Regions from separate parts of the Desulfofarcimen acetoxidans DSM 771 genome, predicted to be linked through region 1. Evidence: riboswitches for the same ligand, from Rfam matches in the RefSeq annotation. Region 1 holds a riboswitch; each other region holds the start of a gene.
The links. Region 1 has a riboswitch for cobalamin ahead of DTOX_RS07725 (zinc-dependent dehydrogenase). Riboswitches for the same ligand answer to the same signal wherever they lie in the genome.

Region 1 (8,230 bases):
CGATATTTTACTGTTAAGCATTTCTTTACGAATACTGACGCGAAGCTTATCCTCATCAACTACATTTGATAGTACCCCATCACCCACCGGCACTACACTAGCTAGCACCAGGTTCTGATCCTTTTCAAAGATTCCTTCTGTTTTAGCTTTTTTTAAAATTAACACCACCACTGTATATACATCTTGCCCTTTTAGCTCCAGGCCATCTAAAACATTGATTTTTCCCTTGCCGTCATCATTAACCTCAATGACCTTAGCTTCTTTATTAACATATATTTCCACACCATTATGGATGTCAAGCGCTACACATGCAGCTGCCACACTTGGTCCAAACAGCGGGTTAAAAATGCCTAATGACAGCACTAGAATTAGAACTGCAGCAACTGTGGCATATTTCAAGAAAGAAGCTTTTAAGAAAGGCTTTTGTGGTATTAGATCTATTTCAATAAGCTGGCCCACTACAGTCTGCCTTTTAGGTGTAGGAATTTCTAAAAAATCACCTTTTGTTGTATAAATTACTGTTATCTTGGCAGAGGTTCTCATTACTACACCTTTAACCTTTTTCATTGCCGTGACACCTTCTCTCCAATACTTGCACATGGTATCTCGGTAAGGCTTTTCAAAGGATAAAACCTCGGTTCAGATAAGATTAAGGCAAGGGCAATCAGATATTTTCTGCCGCCATCTAAAATTCTGCGATTTACCCCGGTAAAAAGCTTCAGTTCTTTTACAGGTAAACGCTTATATTTTTTCAAGTATTCCAAAAGAGAAGGTTCATTTATTAATTTCAATGCAACCATCATCAATGTCTCCTTACGATTCTTGTGCCTCGGAGAAACCTTGACCAAATCGTCTAATGTTACCCCATATTCCCACAACACTTTAATATAACTCTCAACAACCTCTGCTAGAACAGCCTGTTTCTCCACCTCTTGGTATTGCTCATAGGAATATTCTTCATCATACCGGCGCAGTTCTTCATCTGAAGAGTCCATTGGTGATAGGGATATATGCATGTGTTTAGATTCTTTACGAAAATAATCTATTAGCCGGTTCCTTATTATCCTCTGGGCAAAACTATGAAACGCAGTTCCTTCACTTGGCTTAAAGTTATCTATAGCTTCATTAAACGCAAGAAATGCAATGCTTAATTCATCATCGTTGTTCCAGATTAAGTACCTGTTACATATCTTAGAACTAACTTTTGCTATAAAATTTTTGTGGTTTCGAATCAATTCCTCGCGTTTGCCTAGATCCCCCTTTTTAGCCAACTTCAAGGTTTCTTCTAAGTTATGCTGCAACAAAACAATCACTCCGCTCATCAAATTCTTCGAATGAGCAATACCATTTTATCTGGGGTTAAGTATTAAATGTTCCCGCTAAGAGTTGAGACCAGTTCATTATAGCATAGTTAGATTACACAAACATCGCAAAATCCATCCTTTGTTGTTGGGAAATCATAACATGCATTTAATAAGGATCTCTTAAACAAAAACGGTTTTAGTAGTTTAAAATATCATAAATTAAACATTAAATAGGAAACAGCCGGGAAGAAAAAATTCCTTCTGGCTGTTTTCCACGATACCGATAGTATTCTTACTCGTGACCTCCCCAACCATGCTCACTTTCATGGCCATAGTTTTGCCCCATATAATCGTTCGAGCTTGTGTGTCCATTATGATAGCTATGACCTGAGGCGTTATAGGTTGATATGGATTTTTTTATCTGCGGGGTCGGTGTAGTGGTCTGTAAGGTACCTTTGGCAATACTTGCGTTACTGTAGCTGGTATGACTATTGTCGTGCTTATAACTTGTAGTAGTACTATTGGCAACAGGTACTGTTTTAATCTGTGAACCCAGTAGCGCCTTTTTATTGTTTAAGTCGCTGTTTTGAGTCAGGTTTTGAGCTGCCACACTACTGGCAGAATTTTGTGAGGTTACAGTTGCCAATTTAGGTGTATTTATGTGTTCTGTTGGGGCTGCAAAGACTAATCCTACTGTAGGAATACCTACAGCAAGAATTGTTACAGCAGAAATCCATTTAATTTTTTTAACAAGTTTCATAGGAATACCACCTTTATTTTTTTGTTTGGAGAACTAGGCTTGGCCCTGTATCTCCATCTATTAAGTTATGCGAATTTTAAGAGGGGATTTTGGTAGTACTCCAGAAATTATTCTTTTTTAAAATATGGCAAAAAAGTTATAATCCTTCAAGCTGTAAATCTTTTCATTTTCTATACAAATGCTTTTTATGAGATTTTGTATAGATTGAGGATCAATTCTCCAGAGACAAAGTCATCGAATTATTTCTTCAATAAAGTGTTAAGCCTTTCTAAACCTATTTCCGGTTCGTTATTTTGTTCAGCTACCCAATCATATAATTTTTTAATAGCCTCCCCGGAAAAAATAATTTCTTTTGCTTTACGGTAGCATTCTTCTAAGCTATTATTACAGTTTACTAAATACAAAATTAATGCTGCATTAAGACAAACAATATCAGACCGGGCACCTTCTTCCTCTCCCTTTAATACAGCAAGAAAGCGTAAAACTTCCTCTTCTCTATTTTCTGAAGGAGCCAGTAAATGCATTTCACTACGTTTAATCCCTATATCCTCAGGAGCAAATGAATACATAATTATTTCACCGTTTTCCCTAAGCTCAGCAATAATTGTATGACCCAACGTGGAGGCTTCGTCCATCCCTTTAACCTCATCTTCAGCCAATCCATGTACAACAACAGCTTTCTTATAACCTATCTCACGCATAACTTGTGCAACAGGTTTTACGAGTTCTTTTGAATAAACCCCTCGTACACCATAGCGAGGTAAAGCGGGATTGGATAAAGAGCCTGAAATGTTTAATATTGTACCAAAAGAAATTTGTGAAAGCACCCTTCCTAAAGCCTGAGGATGTACTTTGGGGCTCATTCCATTAAAAATACCTATGCCGGCTTTTTCGATACTCTTTTTTACAATCTGTGGACTGCATTCTACATCCACACCCAGTTTTTCTAAAATATCTATTGTTCCACACACTGAGGTTATCGCCCTTGCCCCATGCTTGGCCATCCTGATTCCGGCAGCCGCAGCTATAATAGAAGCTGCCGTACTTATATTAAAAGTTTTTATTGTATCCATCCCGGTACCACAATTATCAACCAGCGGTTCAGGAACATCAGGAATAACTTTAACGGTATCTAACTCATAGATAGCTTCCCAGCACCCGGCAATTTCCTCAACCGTTTCTCTTTTTGATGTTAATGCAGCTAAAAAAGCACCCTGCTGCATTTCAGATTGCTGGTTTAACAGTATTTGAGAAAATGCTTCTTTTGCTTCATGCCGGGATAAATCTTCTTTATTTATTAACTTAGTAATAATATGACCAAATTCTTTAGCTTGCTCAATAAGCATATTAAATCCTCCATTATTCAAAATTTATAACAATTTTCATTTCCTTCATATCAGCAATCATTTTTATACCGGATATAACTTCTTCCAACTGGATACACCGGGTGATCATATCTTTAACCTTCACCTTTTCTGTTACCAGCATTTCCACGGCAGTTCTGTTGTGCAGTGAAGAACAACCATAAGCCCCGTAAACCCTGAGTTCTTTATAGTGAATAAGATTAAAATCTACTTTTATGGAACCGAAATTCATCATTAATCCACTAAAAAAACCAAATCGGCCTCTTTTACTTAGCATGGCCAGACCTGTACCGACAACATCAGGGTCCGGACAGCACGGAATAACGACATCTGCTCCCCTTCCACCGGTAACTTCCATAACTTCTTTAATAGAATTAGTTTGTAAAGGATTTACACAATAGTGAAATTCTCTATTTTTAGCGATAGCTAACCTGTTTTCATTAATTTCTATAAGAATTACTTTATTTGCACCTCGGGCAACAGCCAATTTTGCATTTAGAATACCCAGTGGTCCTGCGCCAAAGATAATTACAATATCACCAAGACCAACCTGTAAACTTTCCTGCATATTAATGCTGCATGCCAATGGCTCTGTAATAGCAGCTTCTTGAAAAGACAATTCTTCGGGAATTTTGTTTAGCACTCCGCAGCTTACGCCATTGTTAGGAACTAACACATACTCTGCAAAACCACCATCGTAATGAAAGCCCATTATTTGCACATAATCACACATATGATGCAATCCTTGAAGACAATAACTGCAGCTCCCACAAGGTAAACCAGGAGCCACCTGAACCCGGTCTCCTAATTTAACTTGAGTTACGCCTTCACCCATTTCAACAACAGTACCGGCTATTTCATGACCTATTATTCTAGGTAAACGTAAATCCCGCTGGCCATACATATAGGCCTTCATATCAGTTCTACACATACCACAGACCCCAACCTTAATTAACACCTCCCCCTGCTTACATTTTGGTGTTGGTACATTCGTTATCCGCAGCTTATTAATCCCTTCCAGCAATGCAGCCTTCATATCATCCTCTCCTTTGGAAGTTAACCTAATTTTCCTTTGAATATCTCCTCATTTTCTGAAGATATATAAACAAAAAAATCCACGCCAAAAAAATGGCGTGGATTTCCAAGTCCTCACCTAAGCTAACCTTATACTCGAGGCAGCATAGAATAATTTCAGGCAGGTCTCCTGACTTAGGTTCATCACCTTTAATGCCCCTTCCCCCATAACGGAGTGGTTTATGGCACTGGCTCCCCTTCACAGTGGCGGGTCCGTCCGGGAATTGCACCCGGTTCCCTATTCTTCCTTTGTAAAGAACACCTGAAACCTAAAATAATATCAAGTTATTACCAATATTATAATTCTTAATTTTTTGACCTGTCAAGAATAATATTCAAAAGCATAGGCACAAACTGGGGGAGGTTCATTGTGTCACCTCCTGTGTCACCCCGTCCTGTTAACGACTTTTGGTGGCATAGACATATCCTTTTAGGAATTCGACCCATGTAGAAAATATTTTCCTACGATCTAAGAAAATCATAGTACATTTTATAAATTGAAAAAATTTAAACTATTTTGCTCAATTAAGGTCATAAATCATACTTTTCTTATATCAGAGAAAAGATTAATATTAACTAGTGTGACAAAGATGTCGCATTATCATTCTATCCAAGGTGTGACATCGCCGACACACTTTGGATATTTTGCGTTAATTTAATGGGATTAATAATAGTATAGTCGTTCTAAAACTATACTTTTAAAATTAACAAAATAGCGGGGGAAAAAATGGCTAAATTATCTACAATAAAAGAAACTCGAGCAAGAGATGTTCGATATGAAGCTAAAACTACGGTTAATAAAGGTCTATTAATATTACTAATGCTGCTTTTTATTGGTGCTGCATTAGTGTTGATACCTAGTATAAATCATAATGTATCAACAGGCATATCAGCAATTAATTCTCAAGGCGGTCAAGTGAATCAAGACTCTATACAGTACAGTACAATTTTTGATACGCTAAAATATGAGCGTTCTATTCATATCCTGGCCATGCTGCTTGTAGGTTTCGGATTTCTTATGGTTTTTGTAAGACATCATGGGTATAGTTCACTCACAGCAACCTTACTTGTTGTAAGTGTAGCCATACCTATGTACACGATAATAAAAAGTTTTGGAGGAGAAGGTTTTAGTAAACCCACAATAAGCATAGATACACTTCTCTGTGCAGAGTTTGCTGCTGCAGGTTTACTTATTGCGATTGGTGCTCCACTTGGACGTTTGAAAATGGATCAATATATTATAATGGGCATATTATTTGTACCGGCTTATATACTTAATGAATGGCTGATACTTGATAGTGGTATGTTTAAGGGATTTCTTGATACTGGTGGCTCAATAATAATCCATGCTTTTGGTGCATATTTTGGGTTGGGAGTAATTACGAATACCTTATCTAAATTTAAAGGTGATGCTGTATGTGAAAGCAATATAAACTCGAATTTATTTTGCATGCTGGGTAGTATGGTTTTGTGGCTCTTTTGGCCATCATTTACAAGTGCAATTGTAGCTCCTGAAAGAGTTGTATTAACTGCAATAAACACGATTTTTGCTTTATGCGGTGCAACTTTAGCAACGTATATTTTTACGAAAATAATTAGGGGCAAAATTGAAATTGCAGATATTGCAAATGCTGCACTTGCAGGTGGTGTTGCGATAGGTTCAACTTGTGACATGACGACTCCAGGTTACGCAATGCTAATTGGAATCGCTGCGGGGGCATTAAGTGTAATTGGTTATACTACTATAGCACCCCAACTTGAAAAACTTATAAGAGGAACCGATACATGTGGAATTAACAATTTACATGGAATGCCCGGACTACTAGGCGGTGCGGCAGCAATATTTATAACTGGGAAAGCTGGAACTCAATTATCGGCAATAGTTGTTACTGTTTGTATAGCATTCATTTGTGGGAAAATAACTGGTACAGTAATTGCCTTTTTGAGCAAAAAGGAACTCCCATATAATGACAAAGACGAATATATTGTTGCATAAAAAACAGATCCCTTATGTAAATGATTATTACTTCTATAAATACAAGGATGCCAAGAGTCAACCAGAATATTCTGCAACTCTCGTTTAAAAACATTCTTGCTAAAATAAAATTAAGGCCAATTGGCCTTTTTTTTATATTCTTTCATTCCCTACCCTATTTGCTAAACTCACCCTCCATCTCCCGTTGTATTATTTTGGAATTCACATGTAATCTATGAGTAAAATTGTTATAGAAAAATAAAATTTATTACCAATTATCAGTGAAAGTAAATATTTCTTCTATGGATGCATTAAATATTCTTGCAATATCATAAGCCAACTTAAGAGAAGGATTATATCTTCTGGCTTCTAGACGTACTATTGTCTCTCGCCTAACACCTACCAGTCTAGCTAATTCATCCTGGGATAGATTTGCCTGTATGCGATATCGTTTTAAATTTGTTATTAACTTTGCCATTTTTCTCACCATGTTTTTTAAAATTTGCAATAATATGTTAGGACAAATCAGTAAAACATTTTAATTCTATAGACTTTTAGGGTCGGCAAAAAATGAAGTCAGCATAAAATAAAAAACGCCCTGGGAGAAGTATCTTCTTTCCACAGAGCGCCTTAGCTCGCAAAACATCATTGTTTAAAAATATTAAGTTAATTATTACTCCCCTGGAACCTCTGCTATATTCTATAATTAACTGTTTTAGGCTATTCCTCAAGACGACACAACCACTACAATTTTTACCTTTAGCAAAAGATGTATATATTATATTCTTCCAGGGTAAATACTTTTCTTACACTTCATTCAAAAGAACTACTTAATTTAAAACAAAAAACCCCATCAACTAACAGTTGCTGGAGCTTCATCGCCTCAAGAATAGATACTACTGCGTATCTTTATTGGCATTATACCAAAAAGCAAGGCTAAAAGCAATAATTTTTTTATCAATAACGGGCATTTAATTGTTGTATTGTGTAAGGATATCGCTTAGTTCACTTTTAATATTTTCACAAGCTGTAGGCGCTGGTTCACTTACCACATTTAACCCGGATTTCACCTGGGAACCCTGCTACATTTTGAGAATTTATAATGTGTTTTGACCATTCTCAGATGTTAATGACAGGAGTTTTTTACACAGTTTTTGCCGCTTTTTTTTCCATGGTACATTGCTTCATCCGCTCTTTTAATAATGCTATCCAAGTCATCTCCGGCTTGATGTTGGGCCACTCCGGCGGTAATGGTTACATGAAATGAATTACCTTTATAAGTAAAGATTTGAGTTCTGACATTAGAAATGATTTTTTCGGCTACTATTTTTGCATCGTTTATTTCTGTACTCGGTAACATGACTAAAAATTCTTCTCCGCCCCACCGAGCCATCATGTCATAATTTCGCAAAACAGACTTGATTAAATTCACTACATCTTTTAAAATATAGTCCCCACATTCATGTCCATGAGAATCATTTATGTCCTTAAAGTTGTCAATATCTATCATTAAAAGGGAAAAACCATCTTCACCACGATTAATTCTTGATAATTCTTCATTCATTCTGTCAATGGCAAAACGCCTGTTGGTTATTCCCGTTAGGAAGTCCGTTATCGCTATTTGTTCAACTTTTTGTAATAACTGTTGCAATTCTTCATTTTTTCGTTCTAATTCCAAGGCATATTGTTTAATCTTTTCTTTTGATTTTCTCAACTCCATATGGTTTTTTACCCGGGCAATGACCTCTATTTT
Region 2 (8,230 bases), 420 kb from region 1:
AGAAGGGATATGTGCAAGTTTATACCGGAAATTGCAAGGGCAAAACCACAGCTTCACTTGGTCTGGCTTTTCGGGCCATGGGCCAAGGTCTAAAAACCTATATAGGTCAATTTATGAAGGGCCAGTGCTACGGCGAACTGAAATCGGCAGAAATGTGTAAACCGTATATTACCATTGAGCAATATGGTAAAGACACTTTTACTCATATTCAAAACCCTCCACTGGAGGAAGATGTGAAAATGGCTGTGGAGGGACTGGAAAAAGCCAAAAAGGCTATGTTTTCAGGCGAATATGATATAATTATATTCGATGAGATTAACATAGCTCATCACTATAATTTGATCACGACAGAAGAAATGGTGGATATTATAAAAAATAAGCCTGAAGATGTGGAGATAGTATTCACCGGCAGGCATGCTCCGCAGAAAGTTATAGAATTTGCGGATTTGGTAACGGAAATGGTGAGCGTAAAACACTATTATGATAAGGGAATAATTGCCAGAGATGGTATTGAAAAGTAGAGGCAGCAATGTTTTTCATTAGTATAATAATTCATTAAATAACCAATATTATTGAATGGATAATATCTGACCATGAAGGTCTATACCTTGTTGAGGTGAGCTTTCATGGTTTTTTATATTTTGGTAAGCGAAGATATACGAACAAATGCATCTTGCCATAGCTAATCCGGAGGCTTGTGTGATAACTCGTAAGGAATTTTTCAAAAGAGAAATGGACAAAGGAGGAGAATAGTGTTAGTATATGTATAATTTAATCGTTTATTCAGGTTCCCCGGGTTATGCCGGGGTAAGAGGGAACCGGGTGAGAATCCCGGACGGTCCGGCCACTGTAAGCGGGGAGCGGCTCCCAAAATGTCACTGGGTATTTGAATAACCCGGGAAGACGGGGAGTGGGCAGTGATGATCCACGAGTCAGGAGACCTGCTTGGATAATGATCAGGTGTCGCCTTCCGTGGAAAGGTTCGGTGCTAAGGGTTGCTTTGGATAAAGATTTTATCTCTTTGAGAAAGACCCGGCTTTTGCGGAAAAGCCGGGTCTTTTGGTGTTATTCGACCGGATTTTTTATTATTCTTTATTTAGCCGGCTGCTGTTTTGAAAAGTTGCAGCCTTTTTATTGAAGGGGGGTGATGCTATCCATTGTGTAATCAGTTATACAGGAGGTGAAAATTTACAAAAAAACGCCCGATTAGTGCAATCTGATTATTAAACCCTGCCGGTCAAGAGAATCAGATATGGTCTAAGAAAAAGGAGGTATAATAATGATCGTTAAATGGGGAAAAAATAAGTTTTTGGTCTTTTTCACCGTCATGCTGTTATTTCTGCTGACGGCGAATGCTGCCTTTGCGGCTGACTGGACCAAATTCCAGAAGGACAATGTTAACAGCGGTGTAACAACCGATAACCCGCCGATAGACCCGAATCCTAACTTTGTGATGACCGATTTGCCTAACGCGGGTTGGAACGGTACGGATATTCCGCCATTGGTTGTCAATGAGGGCGGCGTTTACTACGCCTATGTGTTTAACAGCACCCCCAGCGACGCCAGAATATATAAAATCAATTGCAGTGACGGCACTACCCCCACAGGTTGGACCGACGGCATTATAGTAGACTCCGACGGGGGCTTCCAGTTGGGTACGCCGGTGATTAGCGGCACCACTCTGTACTTGGGGGTAACCGAAGGAAATCAGAACAAACTGAAAAAAATAGAAAATATTGCATCCACTCCAAAAGTTGACACCTTGATCCCCATCAGTGATTCGGGACAGTTCAACACTCCCTTTGTCCTTGACGGGAACAATCTTTACTTTGGTCTCTGGAATCCTCCGGGCACCGGCAAGTACTATAAGGTGGATCTCAGCAGCAACACTGTGACTACCTTCACCCCCTCCGTCAGCGGCGAAGGGTTCTACTGGGCCGGTGTTGCTATCATCAACGACTACCTTGTCTTCGGCGGGGATAAGTCCAAGGTGTATGTGGTGGATAAGAACACAATGAGTCTTCTTAGTTCCGGTTCCATAAAGGACATTGAGTCAAATGCGGCGGAAATTCGCTCGTCCATTTGCTACAACAGCTCGAATAGTGAAATCTACTTCACCGACAAGGGTGGCTTCTTGTGGTGTTATGGTATTGATAATAGTGGAAGTTTAACCTATCGGTGGCACGCCGGCATTGGCTATTCCACTTCCACTCCGGTTTATGATAACGGCAAAATCTATGTAGGCCGGGGCAACTTTAGTGATGGGAAAATATACTGTTATAATGAAAACGGAAGCAAGCTGTGGGAATACTCGACGGACGGCGGTGTCCAGTCTTCACCTGTAATTTACTGTAAAGGTGGCAACACCTATATTTATTACACCACCAACAGCGCGTCCGGCAAAGGCTATTGCCTCAAGGATGATGGCAGCAGCCGCACCGTTGTCTGGATTGTGCCTTCCTCTGGGGGGACCTATACCGTGCAGGGCATGGCAGCCTCGGGGAACTATGTGGTCTTCGGCAATGATTACGGGCAAATTTTTATGATTCGTTCCAATTCCGATTCCGGCTATGATTTGAACAGTGATGGAAGTGTGAATGTGCAGGATATTATTCTGGTGGGCCAGCATTTTGGCGAGAGCGGTACCCCGGGCTGGAGCAATTTTGATATTAACCGGGACGGCAAAGTGGACGTGTTGGATATGATCGCAATAGGCCAGTACTTTACTTTATAATAGAAGCGGAAAATATATGGCCTAGGGGTTATATTTTACCCGGTTTTCTAACTTAATCTTTTCTAAACCTTAAAAAGTATCGCTTTTTCTGGGCTTATGTTGTGAATATAAAAATTTTTAACAAAGAATAATGGACAACACAGTCAAATGATGTTAGTATATAATCAATTAAATAGTTTATCCAGGTGCTTCCGGTTATACCGGGAGTGAAAAGGGAACCGGGTGAAATTCCCGGACGGTCCGGCCACTGTAAATGGGGAGCTGCTTCCAAAATGCCACTGGGTCTTTGAGAAACCCGGGAAGGTTGGAGGTATGCTGTGAGCCATAAGTCAGGAGACCTGCCTGGGTATCAGGTGATTATTGCCTTCCGTGGAAAGGCTTCAGTGCTATGGGGTATTGTAAAGAGAGGTGTTGTGCCTTTTAGAAAGACCCGGCTTTTGCGGAAAAGCCGGGTCTTTCATATTTTACCCGGCTTTTTTTACTTGACCTTTGAAAAATTATGCTTTTGCTGGGTTTGTGAATGACTGTAAGTTTATATTGAAATTTTGAAGGGAGGTGATGTTTATACGAAATGCGAAAAAACACCCGTTTATTACAATCTAATTATTAAACCCTGCCGGTCAAGAGAATCAGAATGTAAAAAACGGATGTATTTAAATTATATCATGTTTTTACTGTTAGCATCAATAGTGGGCTTGGAGTGATTGTCGTTTGAACTGAATAGCAGTACTAAGTTTGTTATACCACTGGCAAGGATTCATTGCGGTGAAAGCGGGGAGGGAACAGGCGCTGCGAAGCGCTTTTACCTTTCCCCGAGTTGACTTAAGGAGGCACTAGCGGCATGAATAATCTATTCATACCAATGTATAAAATCCTAGTGAGGGTTCTGCTCATTATCGTTGTGGCATCAGGCTTTCTATTTAACTCTCTTGACCTGCAGGGAACGAAAGTCGAAGCGTCAACAAGCGGTGCAACTACATTGAGTATTGAGCCGGTGACAAAGAATGTCAGCGCCGGTGACACCTTCACCCTGAATGTGTTGGTTGCCCCGGCTACAGCAATAGCCGGGGCGCAATTCAACTTGAGCTACGACCCGGCAGTGCTGCAAATTAACTCAGTAACCGAGGGTGGATTGCTCAAGCAGAACGGCAATACTTCCTTCTTTCTGCCTGGCGACATTGATAATACCGAAGGGTTGCTTAAGAATGTTGCCGGAGCTATCACTACCTCCGGCGGCGAAGTGAGCGAGGAGGGAGTCTTGGCCACCGTTACTTTTACAGCTAAGGCCTCCGGTACATCCACCCTCACTCTGAGCAATGTCATAGCCGGCAGTAAGGTGGGTCAGTCCGTACCGGTACAGGTTATTGGCGGCAGCGTCACTGTACAGGGAGGAACAAGCAGCGAATCGGTTAGCGGAGTCAGCTTGGATCAAACCAGCTGCAGCCTGACCGTGGGAGAAACCGGCCAGCTAACCGCCACTGTCCAGCCGGCAAATGCCAGCAACAAAAATGTTACCTGGACATCAGACAATGAAGCAGTGGCCACAGTAGACGCCACCGGCAAAGTAACGGCAGTATCCGCCGGCACGGCCAATATCACCGTGACCACGGCAGACGGGGGCTTCACCGCCACCTGCGCAGTCACTGTACAGGGAGGAACAAGCAGCGAATCGGTTAGCGGAGTCAGCCTGGACAAAACCAGCTGCAGCCTGACCGTGGGAGAAACCGGCCAGCTAACCGCCACTGTCCAGCCAGCTAACGCCAGCAACAAAGACGTTATCTGGAGTTCAGACAACGAAGCAGTGGCCACAGTAGACGCCACCGGCAAAGTAACGGCAGTATCCGCCGGCACGGCCAATATCACCGTGACCACGGCAGACGGGGGCTTCACCGCCACCTGCGCAGTTACAATTACAACCGGCAGTGCCACTATAGTGGGCATCGACCCGGCGACGAAGACTGTCAGTGCCGGTGACACCTTTGACCTGGATGTTCTGATTACCCCGGCCACAGCGATAGCCGGAGCGCAGTTCAATCTGAGTTACGACCCGGCAGTGCTGCAGGTTAACTCAGTAACCGAAGGCGGATTGCTCAAACAAAACGGCAACACTTCCTTCTTCCTGACCGGCGTCATTGATAATAACAGCGGGCTGCTCAATAATGTTGCCGGAGCTATTACTACTTCCGGCGGAGAAGTGAGCGGAGCGGGATCTCTGGCTGTCATCTCATTTACGGCCAAGGCCACAGGTACGTCCACCCTTACTTTGAGCAATGTCATAGCCGCCAATAAAGCGGCCCAAGCCGTACCGGTACAGGTTAACGGCGGCAGCGTCACTGTACAGGGAGGAACAAGCAGCGAATCGGTTAGCGGAGTCAGCCTGGACAAAACCAGCTACAGCCTGACCGTGGGAGAAACCGGCCAGCTAACCGCCACTGTAGCACCGGCAAATGCCAGCAACAAAAATGTCACCTGGACATCAGACAATGAAGCAGTGGCCACAGTAGACGCCACCGGCAAAGTAACGGCAGTATCCGCCGGCACGGCCGATATCACCGTGACCACGGCAGACGGGGGCTTCACCGCCACCTGCGCAGTCACAATTGCAACCGGCAGCGTCACTATAGTGGGCATCGACCCGGCGACGAAGACTGTCAGTGCCGGTGACACCTTCAACCTGGATGTTCTGATTACCCCGGCCACAGCGATAGCCGGAGCGCAGTTCAATCTGAGTTACGACCCGGCAGTGCTGCAGGTTAACTCAGTAACCGAAGGCGGATTGCTTAAACAAAACGGCAACACTTCCTTCTTCCTGACCGGCGTTATTGATAATAACAGCGGGCTGCTCAATAATGTTGCCGGAGCCATTACTACTCCCGGCGGAGAAGTGAGCGGAGAGGGATCTTTGGCTGTCATCTCATTTACGGCCAAGGCCACAGGTACGTCCACCCTTGCTTTGAGCAATGTCATAGCCGCCAATAAAGCGGCCCAAGCCGTACCGGTACAGGTTAACGGCGGCAGCGTCACCGTACAGGGAGGAACAAGCAGCGAACCGGTCAGCGGAGTCAGCCTGGATCAAACCAGCTACAGCCTGACCGTGGGAGAAACCGGCCAGCTAACCGCTACTGTAGCACCGGCAAATGCCAGCAACAAAAATGTTACCTGGACATCAGACAATGAAGCAGTGGCCACAGTAGACGCCACCGGCAAAGTAACGGCAGTATCCGCCGGCACGGCCAATATCACCGTGACCACGGCAGACGGGGGCCTCACCGCCACCTGCGCAGTCACCGTACAGGGAGGAACAAGCAGCGAATCGGTCAGCGGAGTCAGCTTGGATCAAACCAGCTGCAGCCTGACTGTGGGAGAAACCGGCCAGCTAACCGCCACTGTAGCACCGGCAAATGCCAGCAACAAAAATGTCACCTGGACATCAGACAATGAAGCAGTGGCCACAGTAGACGCCACCGGCAAAGTAACGGCAGTATCCGCCGGCACGGCCAATATCACCGTGACCACGGCAGACGGGGGCTTCACCGCCACCTGCGCAGTCACAATTGCAATCGGCAGCGTCACTATAGTGGGCATCGACCCGGCGACGAAGACTGTCAGTGCCGGTGACACCTTTGACCTGGATGTTCTGATTACCCCGGCCACAGCGATAGCCGGAGCGCAGTTCAATCTGAGTTACGACCCGGCAGTGCTGCAGGTTAACTCAGTAACCGAAGGCGGATTGCTTAAACAAAACGGCAACACTTCCTTCTTCCTGACCGGCGTTATTGATAATAACAGCGGGCTGCTCAATAATGTTGCCGGAGCCATTACTACTCCCGGCGGAGAAGTGAGCGGAGAGGGATCTTTGGCTGTCATCTCATTTACGGCCAAGGCCACAGGTACGTCCACCCTTGCTTTGAGCAATGTCATAGCCGCCAATAAAGCGGCCCAAGCCGTACCGGTACAGGTTAACGGCGGCAGCGTCACCGTACAGGGAGGAACAAGCAGCGAACCGGTCAGCGGAGTCAGCCTGGATCAAACCAGCTACAGCCTGGCCGTGGGAGAAACCGGCCAGCTAACCGCTACTGTAGCACCGGCAAATGCCAGCAACAAAAATGTTACCTGGACATCAGACAATGAAGCAGTGGCCACAGTAGACGCCACCGGCAAAGTAACGGCAGTATCCGCCGGCACGGCCAATATCACCGTGACCACGGCAGACGGGGGCCTCACCGCCACCTGCGCAGTCACCGTACAGGGAGGAACAAGCAGCGAATCGGTTAGCGGAGTCAGCTTGGATCAAGCCAGCTGCAGCCTGACTGTGGGAGAAACCGGCCAGCTAACCGCCACTGTAGCACCGGCAAATGCCAGCAACAAAAATGTTACCTGGACATCAGACAATGAAGCAGTGGCCACAGTAGACGCCACCGGCAAAGTAACGGCAGTATCCGCCGGCACGGCCAATATCACCGTGACCACGGCAGACGGGGGCTTTACCGCCACCTGCGCAGTCACTGTGCAGGAAGGAACAAGCAGCAAGCCGGTTACCGGAGTCAGTCTGGATAAAACCAGCGACAGCCTGACTGTGGGAGGAACCGCTCAGCTAACTGCCGCTGTCCAGCCGGCTGACGCCAGCAATAAAGACGTCACCTGGAGTTCAGACAATGAAGCAGTAGCCACAGTAGACGCCACCGGCAAAGTGACGGCAGTATCCGTTGGTACGGCCAATATTACCGTGACCACGGCAGACGGGGGCTTTACCGACACCTGTGTAATTACTGTGCCGCAAGTTGTTAATCTTGATCCGGATTCCAACAGTATTGCTGTTACTAACAATCCTATGGAAGTCAATGTTCCTAAAGATGTGGCTAATCCTCAGATAACATTAACACCGTCTTCTGGCGGCAGCTTTACCATGCCGCAGGTTAAAGTTAAGGCCGATACCTCTCTGGGAACAGTATCAGTGGGAATTTCCGCGGGAACGCAAATCACTGGTCCGGCAGACTGGAACGGAATCATAGCGCTTCCCCAAGTGTTGCTTAATAATGCTGTTACAGTTACTCCAACCAGCGGTAAAACTGCTACAGTTGAAGCAGTGGTTGAAATTGGTGCAAGTAATGATGTTGCGCTGACCTTTGATCATGCTGTAAGAATGCTTATACCAGGCATGGCAGGCAAACAGGCCGGTTATGTCCGGGGGGGCGTCTTCCAGAAAATAGAGACCCTTTGTGAGCAGGATAGTCAGGAATGGGCTGATAGTAACCTTCCAGCAGAAGGCGCAGGAAAAATAGATGTTAATGGAGACTTAGTAATTTGGACCAAGCACTTCACTAAATTCGTCACCTATACTGAAACCGCTGTTGGCGGTGGAGGCGGTGGCGGAGGCGGTGGAAGCAGTACAACTACACCCAGTGTTCAGACAAGTGAGGCAGCAGGCATTACAGAAAGCTCCGCTACCCTGAACGGCAGCATTACCTCCAGTGGCGGATCGGCCGTCACCTCATA
Region 3 (8,230 bases), 490 kb from region 1:
GTGATACTCTTCAGATGAACTCCGCTACAGGAGAGCGTTTTGCTCTCCATCAGATTAGCAGGTTCGATAGTAGTTTATCACAAAGAGGTATTGAAATTTGCAATAATATTACTTCATTAACAGGGATTCCTACTTACTACTACTTGTATCGGGCTATAAGGCGTGGAAAGAAATCCGAGCAAAAAAGAAAATGTCCATCATGTACTGATGATTGGTTTCTCAAAGAACCGCTTCACCAATTGTTTGATTTCCGCTGTGACCGTTGCAGGCTGTTATCAAATTTTGCATAAAATAGTTGTTGACAATTAAATAGCGGTATCCGGTATTTAAGTTTTAAGTTATACTTATGACGAGTGGGGAAATATACTTTCCAAGCAGGAACAGGTGTCAAATCCGTTGAAATATGCAGGGGGGTATTATATGACGAAAGCGGGTTGTATTGTCCTTAACGTATTTATTGCTGATGATGGCAATCCGGGAGACGTGCGCAATAAGGATTGCGGTAAAAAGCACAACCTATACATTCAGAGGGGGAGCGGAAATGATTCGTAAGCAGACATATATTAAATCTCACCAAGAGGTGCTTTTAAAAAATAAAGCCAAGGCATTAGGATTGACGGAAGCAGAATTGATTCGGTGTGCTATTGATGAGCATCTAAAAACCAAATTTGCAATTCATAAAGATACTTCGGCCTGGGAGACTGAAAAACAATTTATTATAAGCAGAATGAAAGAGGAAAATTATTCGTTACAACGAGGTTGGCGGCGGGAGGAACTCTATGGACTCTAGAGTGTTTGTAGATACTAACGTTTTGGTTCACAAATCCTTTTGACGGGGATTTTAAAGTAACTCAAATCAAACTGTAAAAAGAAAAATATGTGCAATATCCTACGTAAATGGGCTATTAATGAATGCAATAAGCATGAAAATAGTCTATATATACATAAAAAACGACATAATACGCGCAAAATTAGGCATTATTTACCAAAGATATTGCCTAATTTTGTTTTTAGTGGTATGTTAATTAAATAGTTGCAAAATAATATTTTCTGCTCAGGTGCTTTGATTCTATCAAGGCTTAAAAGGGAACCGGGTGAAAATCCCGGACGGTTCGGCCACTGTGAATGGTTAGCTGCTTCCAAAATGCCACTGTGCTGCTCCGGCGCTTAAAAATTGAGTGCCTAATCAGGATGGGAAGGCGGGAGATGAGCAATGATCCATAAGTCAGGAGACCTGCCCGAGCGGAACAGCATATATTAAACCTTCCGTGAAAAGGTGAAGTGCTGGAGTGGGTTTACTCTCTGTATGCCAGGTATTTGCGGGCTGTATCAGGCGGCATTAAATTGTTTAAAACCCCGGCTTCTGCGGAAGTCGGGGTTTTTTGTGCTCTAGGAAATCATAATTTCCGACGAGTACAGGTGCCTATGGTTGCCAAGAAAGTTGCTTAAATCGGCTTTCTTGGTGGATGGCAGGTTACGCCAAATATTTAAAGAAAGGGGGGATTAAGCAGAGCAGTCTTGAAAAAAGGTGTTATCTGACAGCTAACAGTTTGCAGAGGTATTTACCGTTATAAGGTATGGTGGTGAAAATTAAAGAAAGGAGCAGCCCATGAAAAAACTAAGAGGATTAAAAATAATAAACATAATATTAGTCCTGCTCATGATGCTCAGCATAGTTAATCCCGCTCTGGCGACAGGATTAACTGTCAATCCCGATCAGCCGGCGTATAGTGGAGGAGAAAAAGCCGCAGTTGCAGCATCTGTTTATGACGACGCTACGAATGCAGGTGGCGGCACAGACGGGAATTCCGACGCTAAAAGCGAGGAAAACCATGAAATTGCGGAGGATAATGACTCCGCCGGTGTCACCGAGCCCCAAAACAGCTCTGACCAAACTGTGAGCAGCTTGGTTTATCCTGCCAATGACACCGAAAAGCAGGCTGCAAGCCTGGCTGTTGAACTCAATGATGTTAATCCGGACCTGGGAACAGTTAAAGTTCGGGTAGTGGATAACGTACAAAGACTGGCAGGAGATTTGGCAAACATTTCTTCCGATTACCGGGAACCCTTTGGTGAAATATTGCCGTTGACAGAAGTCGAGATTACCGAGGGGCTTACTATGCGAGGGGCCTTGGAAAAGGCTCTGGCTACAAAAAGTATAACGGTTTATGGCGCGGTAGATTATGTAAGTGGGATTGGTCCTGTTACATCTGCCGACGGAAGCAGAAAAGTTGCCAAGCTTTCCGAGTTTGACAGTGGCAGCCAGAGTGGCTGGATGGTCACACTAAATGATTGGTTTATCAATGCGGGGGCCAATACCTTTACAGTTAAGGACGGCGATGTGGTAGAATTCTGCTACACATGCAATCTGGGGGCTGACCTTGGCTCCGGCTTTAACAACCCGGATACATCCTTAAAAGCCCTTTCCGTTAATAAAGGAGTCCTTAACCCGGTATTTGCGCCCGGAACCAAAGAATATATATTAACTCTGCCTGCAGCAACACAAATAATGGTTACTCCTACCGCTGCAAACAAAAACAATAAGGTAACAATTCAGTCGGGAGACGTAACCTATCGCAGTACAGATGAAATTGCCGTTGCAGATGAACAAGTAATCACTGTTAAATGCGGTCAGAACACCTATAAAATAACCGTAGCTGTCTCAAATAATGACCAGAGCAGTGCCGACGCGGTCAATGATTTAATTGAGGCACGTTTACCCAGTATGATATTGCCACAAGCAACGGCATTCAAATCGAATTAACCGGTGCCGGAGATTGTACGCTATCCGACGGTCATATTGATGAAAATTGGTTTGGCAACGGTTTATACAGTGAAACGCCGGTCGGTGACGCACCCCCGGTCACAGGTGCCGGCCAGACAGATCACAGGTTCTCTTCATTGCCGGATATTCGTTTTACGGTTAAAGAAAATGCGGAATATCAACCCCAATTGTTGGCGGTAAATGTTGAAAACACGGAGGAAATCTGGCCCGGAGATGAAGTGAATATTACCGTTCCAGATCTTGATATTGCGACACTGGTTGTAAACCATACTACCATTGACCAGTCGAATATAGTCGATTTGCTAGACTCTTACACAAGTTTTGTTACCGACATTCCCGGACTGGATACTGTTAAATCGGAAAATGTTAAAGCCATTGGAGACTTAGAAAAGCTAAAAACAATCAGGTTTGTTGTGCCGGAGAATACAATACCTGGTACTTATACGATAAAAGGCGGCTATGTCTGGGTCAAATACGGACCTACCTGGTGGATGAAGCAAAAAAACTATTTTACAACAAAGATATCTGACATTACCATTGAAGTAAAAGAACCGGATACTGATGGTCAACATGGTTCCGTAGTTATTAACAATGCAGTACTCAAAAATAGGCTGGCCCTTACTGCAGGTAAGGAAGACGGCTACGAAAAAGACTTGACCGTTAGGGATCTGGAAGCCATTACCGGTGCAGTGAATTTATCCGACGCAGGCATCACCGATGGGGACATGGCTGTTATGCAGTATTTAAAGGGTGTTTCCTCTGTCAACCTGTCCGGTAACACAGATATTACGACGGCAACGGTGAAAAAAGTGACTTTTGATTGGACTACGGCCAAAAGCCTGGACTTCAGCGGCTGCACCGGTGTTACGGAAATAGCGGCGCAGGCTTTTGAAGAATGCAACAATTTAACGGCTATCATCCTGCCCGAGGGTACTGCAAGTATCGGAGATAAATGTTTTCGTTCATGTAAAGAATTAATATACGTTAGCCTTCCTGATACGGTGACAAGCATAGGGGCACAAAGCTTTATCGGTTGCACCAAACTGGCCAGCATTAGATTATCGAAAAACTTGCAAAGTATTGGAGATGAAAGTTTTGAAGGCTGTTATGCCCTTAAGGACATTGCTTTGCCGGATAGTATGACCGCTTTAGGCAAAGGAATTTTTTATGGCGTTATTTATCTTGAAAGTATCAAATTGCCGGAAAATTTGCAAAGTATCGGCCAGGATTGTTTCCGAGGCTGTAATTCCCTTTCTGACATTATCCTGCCGGATACTCTGACAACTTTGGGTGCAAACAGCCTAAGCTTTTGTTATAAGTTAAGATATCTTAAATTGCCGAACAGTTTGCAAAGTATTGGTGATGGATGTTTTAGTGGTGACTCTCTTGCTATACTTGATTTTCGTCAAACAAATTTTACAAATGTGGATACTAAATGGGGAATTCCGACTTCCGCCATTGTGCTTTTGGGAACAGATGCGCAATTTTCTCCTCTAACCGGGTCTGTTAAGCTTGGTGAGGAAACTTTAGCCATTAACCATATCATACCTCCGGATAAAACGGTGATCTGGGGCAGCAGCGACAATACTGTAGCCACAGTTGAAAACGGTGTGGTGACAGGGGTGCAAGCCGGTACCGCATTTATTTATGCGACAACCGCTGATAATACCTACAGCGGCTGCTGCCAGGTGACGGTTACGGATAGCGGCGGAGTGGTATTGCAGGAATTATCCTTATCCGGAATCACATTAAATGAAACTTTTGACCCCACAAAATATATTTATACCGCCGAAATAGCGGGGGACGTCAGAAGCACCACCGTTATTGCCAGGGCAGCAGATACTGGTTCAATCCTGACAATAAACAATGAGGTTGTGGAGGACGGCACTCCTTCAGGAGCTATTGCTTTAAAAGCGGGTGTCAACACAATTCAGATTAAAGTAGCATCGGCAGACGGAACCGTAATCAAAAATTATACCGTCAACATCACCATGAAAGCGGTTTCTATAGGGGATGGCTATGTAGCCGTCGGTAACTCGGTGCTCCAGGAAAAACTGGCAGTTGCCGCTGGGAAAGAAAGCGGCTACACAGGTAAACTGACATTTGTTGAGCTTGCCGCTGTTACGGGAAGCATAGACCTGTCCAACGCAGGCATTACCAACGATGACATGGCTGTGATGAAATATCTGCAAGGTGTTTCCGCTATCAATCTATCCGGCAACACTGCCATTACCTCTGCCACGGTTAAAAAAGACACCTTTGACTGGAGAACCCCAAAAAGTCTGGACTTCAGCGGCTGCACAGGTATTACCTCCATCGGCACAAATTTCCGGGAATGCTCCAACCTTACAGGGATAATGTTGCCGAATACGGTGAAAAAGGTAGATAATTATGCATTTTATATGTGCACGGGACTTGTTGACATAGGCTTACCTGAGGGAATTACAAGTATCGGGGACTCTGCCTTTGTTGGTTGCAGTGCCCTTATCCAAATTGATTTGCCGGACAGCGTCACCGGTCTGGGAGGCAATTGCTTCGCTCTCGCAGGGTTTCAAGAAATACCTGTGCTTCCCTCCGGGATCACAGCACTTCCTAATGGTTGTTTCGCAGAATGTGCGAAATTGACCTGTGCTGCCATTCCGGATCATGTGATTTCAATTGGCAGCAACTGTTTCAATAAATGTACGGCATTAAATTATGTTGTTTTCCAAAATAATGGGATTGCAATAGCCAGTAATTGTTTTAATAATTGTACGTCTCTTGCTATTCTGGACTTGCGCAAAACAAATTTTACCAGTGTGAATGCCGCTTGGAAAGTGCCAGGCACAACTGCGGTACTTTTTCCGGGATTAGATGCCGGATTGCCTGAGTCGGCAAATATAAAGCTGGGAGAAGAGACAGTGACTATCGCCCACAGCATACCGCAGGATAAAAATGTAGTGTGGGTCAGCAGTGATACGGGAATCGCCACAGTTTCAAACGGGGTGGTGGCAGGTACTAAGTCCGGTACCGCCATTATCTGCGCGAAAACAGATGACAACAGTTACAGCGGTATTTGCAGGGTAACGGTTGCTGATACGGATAATGCCAGATTACAGGAATTAGTCCTATCAGGCATTACCTTGAAGGAAGCTTTTGACCCGTCAGTTATTTTTTATACTGCCGAAACAGGGTGTCATCTTACCGGTACCACTGTCAATGTCAGGGCGGCAGACGCGGGCTCGGCTATAAAAATCAACAACCAGATGTTAACGGACGGTGTATCTTCAGCTTTTATTCCATTAGCGCTGGGTGCCAATACAATTCTGGTGAAAGTGACCACACCGGATGGGACGGTTACAAAAACCTATACTATTACTGTCACCATGAAAGTTGTTTTTGAAGGGGATGGTTTTGTCGCCATTAACAATTCCGCTTTCAAAAGTAAGCTGGCTATCGCGGCGGGTAAAGAAAGTGGCTACAGCGGTAATTTGACACTGACAGAGCTGGCTGCCATTACGGGTACTATTGACTTGTCCAATGCAAGCATTAACAATGAGGATATGGCTGTGATGAAATACTTAAAAAGTGTTTCTGCCATTAATCTGAGTGGAAATACCGTTATTACTTCCGCTGTTGTTAATGGAAGCATCTTTGATTGGACAGTGCCCAAAAGTTTGAATTTCAGCAATTGTACAGGTATTAACGGAATAACTGCAAATGCCTTTAAGGACTGCTCCAAGTTGACGGGGATAGTTTTGCCGGATACGGTGGCGAGCCTGGGGGACAACAGTTTTTACGGTTGCAAAGCTCTTACCGGAATAAATATACCGGAGGGAGTTAACGTTATTGGCCGGGCATGTTTTAGTGCTTGTACCGGTCTTACGTCTATTACATTACCCAGTAGTGTCAATAGTCTTGGCAACAGTGTTTTTTTAGGGTGTACTGGTTTAACAGAGGCCGACTTCAGTGGGATAGCTACAACCACTCTTAGTCCAAATATCTTCCAAGGCTGTACCGGTATTACGGATCTAACAAAAATAAAGCTTCCCCAGGGGATAACCGGTTTGCCTGATTATTTCTTTAGCGGTTGTACCGGAATAAAGAAAATTGAGCTGCCAGACAGCATTAACAGCCTTGGTAACGGCGTTTTTCAGGAATGCACTAGTATTACAGAAATAGATCTTACGGGAATGAGTGTTTTGGGATTATCTTTGCTGCAAAATTGCATAAACCTTAAAACAGTAAAATTGCCTCAGGGAATGACCAGTTTGCCCGCCAGTTTCTTTAAAGACTGCACTGGTTTAAATTCCATTGAACTTCCGGATAGTATAACCAGCATGGACAACAGTTGTTTTTATGGTTGTACCGGATTAAGCTCCGTTGTGCTTCCAGACAGTATAATTAGCATGGACAGCAGTTGTTTTTATGGTTGTACCAGATTAAGCTCTGTTGTGCTCCCAGACAGTATAACCAGCATAGGCAACAGTTGTTTTTACGGCTGCATAGGATTAAGCTCTATTGAGCTTCCGGAAAGCATAACTAGTCTTGGTAAAAATTGTTTTCAGAATGCCGGATTAACCTATCTTGACGTTCCAAGCAGTGTGACAAGCATAGGCAGCAGCTGTTTCAATATTGTCACGCTTACCGTTCTGAATTTGCGTACCACAGGTTTCACAAGTGTAGATGCCGGTTGGAAAGTACCCGCCGCGGCAACAGTTCTCTTGCCGGGAGCAGATGCAGGTTTGTCTTCCGGGTCGGGGATAATTAAACCCGGTGATACTTTAACCCTTACTCATGGCATCCCGAGCGGGAAAACAGTAGTTTGGGTTAGCAGCAATCCTGCCGTTGCCACCGTGGCAGAGGGTGTGGTGACGGGTATGGCCAAAGGTACCGCCGTTATCGCCGTAAAAGCCGGTGACGATAGTTACAGCGGTGTTTGCCGGATTACGGTCGCCGATTCTGCTGCGGATCCCGTTGCTGCGGTAATAGAAATGATTGAGGCATTGCCTGCTTCCGACAACATCACCCTGGCTGACAAAGTCAGTGTGGAAGCAGCCCGCACAGCCTATAACGCTCTTACAGAAGCGCAGCAAGGAATGGTTGTCAACCTGGCCAAGCTGACCGAGTCGGAAACAAGAATTGCTCAGCTTATGGAAGATGAAACCGACTGTGATCTGAACAGTGACGGCAGCGTGGATGTGCTGGACATGATTCTGGTGGGCCAGCATATTGGCGAGAGCGGTACCCCCGGTTGGTGCAGCTTTGATATTAACCAGGACGGCCAGGTGAATTTATTGGACATGGTCCTGGCCGGCCAGAATTTTACGATATAAAGTGTTCGCTGTGCAACCCCCGCATATTCTGCGGGGTTGTTGTTCTTTAGTGAAATTTACCAAAACTATTGTCAAATTCTGATTATTGTGATATTTTAGACAAAATAACTGTGTGTTTTTTGTTCAGGCC

Region 2: linked by a shared signal. The riboswitch ahead of DTOX_RS09625 (dockerin type I domain-containing protein) and the one ahead of DTOX_RS07725 (zinc-dependent dehydrogenase) in region 1 are both predicted to bind cobalamin.
Region 3: linked by a shared signal. The riboswitch ahead of DTOX_RS09790 (DUF4430 domain-containing protein) and the one ahead of DTOX_RS07725 (zinc-dependent dehydrogenase) in region 1 are both predicted to bind cobalamin.

What each region holds. Positions count from the first base shown of each region.
Region 1 covers NC_013216.1:1,655,852-1,664,081, reverse strand. Annotated here, with positions in the region: gene DTOX_RS07745 (anti-sigma factor domain-containing protein) at 1-567, opposite strand, end outside; gene sigI (RNA polymerase sigma-I factor) at 564-1,304, opposite strand; gene DTOX_RS07735 (hypothetical protein) at 1,597-2,064, opposite strand; gene trpD (anthranilate phosphoribosyltransferase) at 2,304-3,410, opposite strand; gene DTOX_RS07725 (zinc-dependent dehydrogenase) at 3,424-4,464, opposite strand; cobalamin riboswitch at 4,606-4,783, opposite strand; gene DTOX_RS07715 (ammonium transporter family protein) at 5,230-6,498, shown strand; gene DTOX_RS07710 (helix-turn-helix transcriptional regulator) at 6,746-6,955, opposite strand; gene DTOX_RS07705 (diguanylate cyclase) at 7,604-8,230, opposite strand, start outside.
Region 2 covers NC_013216.1:2,080,581-2,088,810, forward strand. Annotated here, with positions in the region: gene DTOX_RS09615 (cob(I)yrinic acid a,c-diamide adenosyltransferase) at 1-521, shown strand, start outside; cobalamin riboswitch at 769-963, shown strand; gene DTOX_RS09625 (dockerin type I domain-containing protein) at 1,280-2,734, shown strand; cobalamin riboswitch at 2,901-3,094, shown strand; gene DTOX_RS24285 (Ig-like domain-containing protein) at 3,576-8,230, shown strand, end outside.
Region 3 covers NC_013216.1:2,142,412-2,150,641, forward strand. Annotated here, with positions in the region: gene DTOX_RS09780 (Zn-ribbon-containing protein) at 1-290, shown strand, start outside; gene DTOX_RS24800 (hypothetical protein) at 421-552, shown strand; gene DTOX_RS09785 (hypothetical protein) at 542-790, shown strand; cobalamin riboswitch at 1,040-1,256, shown strand; gene DTOX_RS09790 (DUF4430 domain-containing protein) at 1,610-2,764, shown strand; gene DTOX_RS09795 (leucine-rich repeat protein) at 2,902-8,100, shown strand.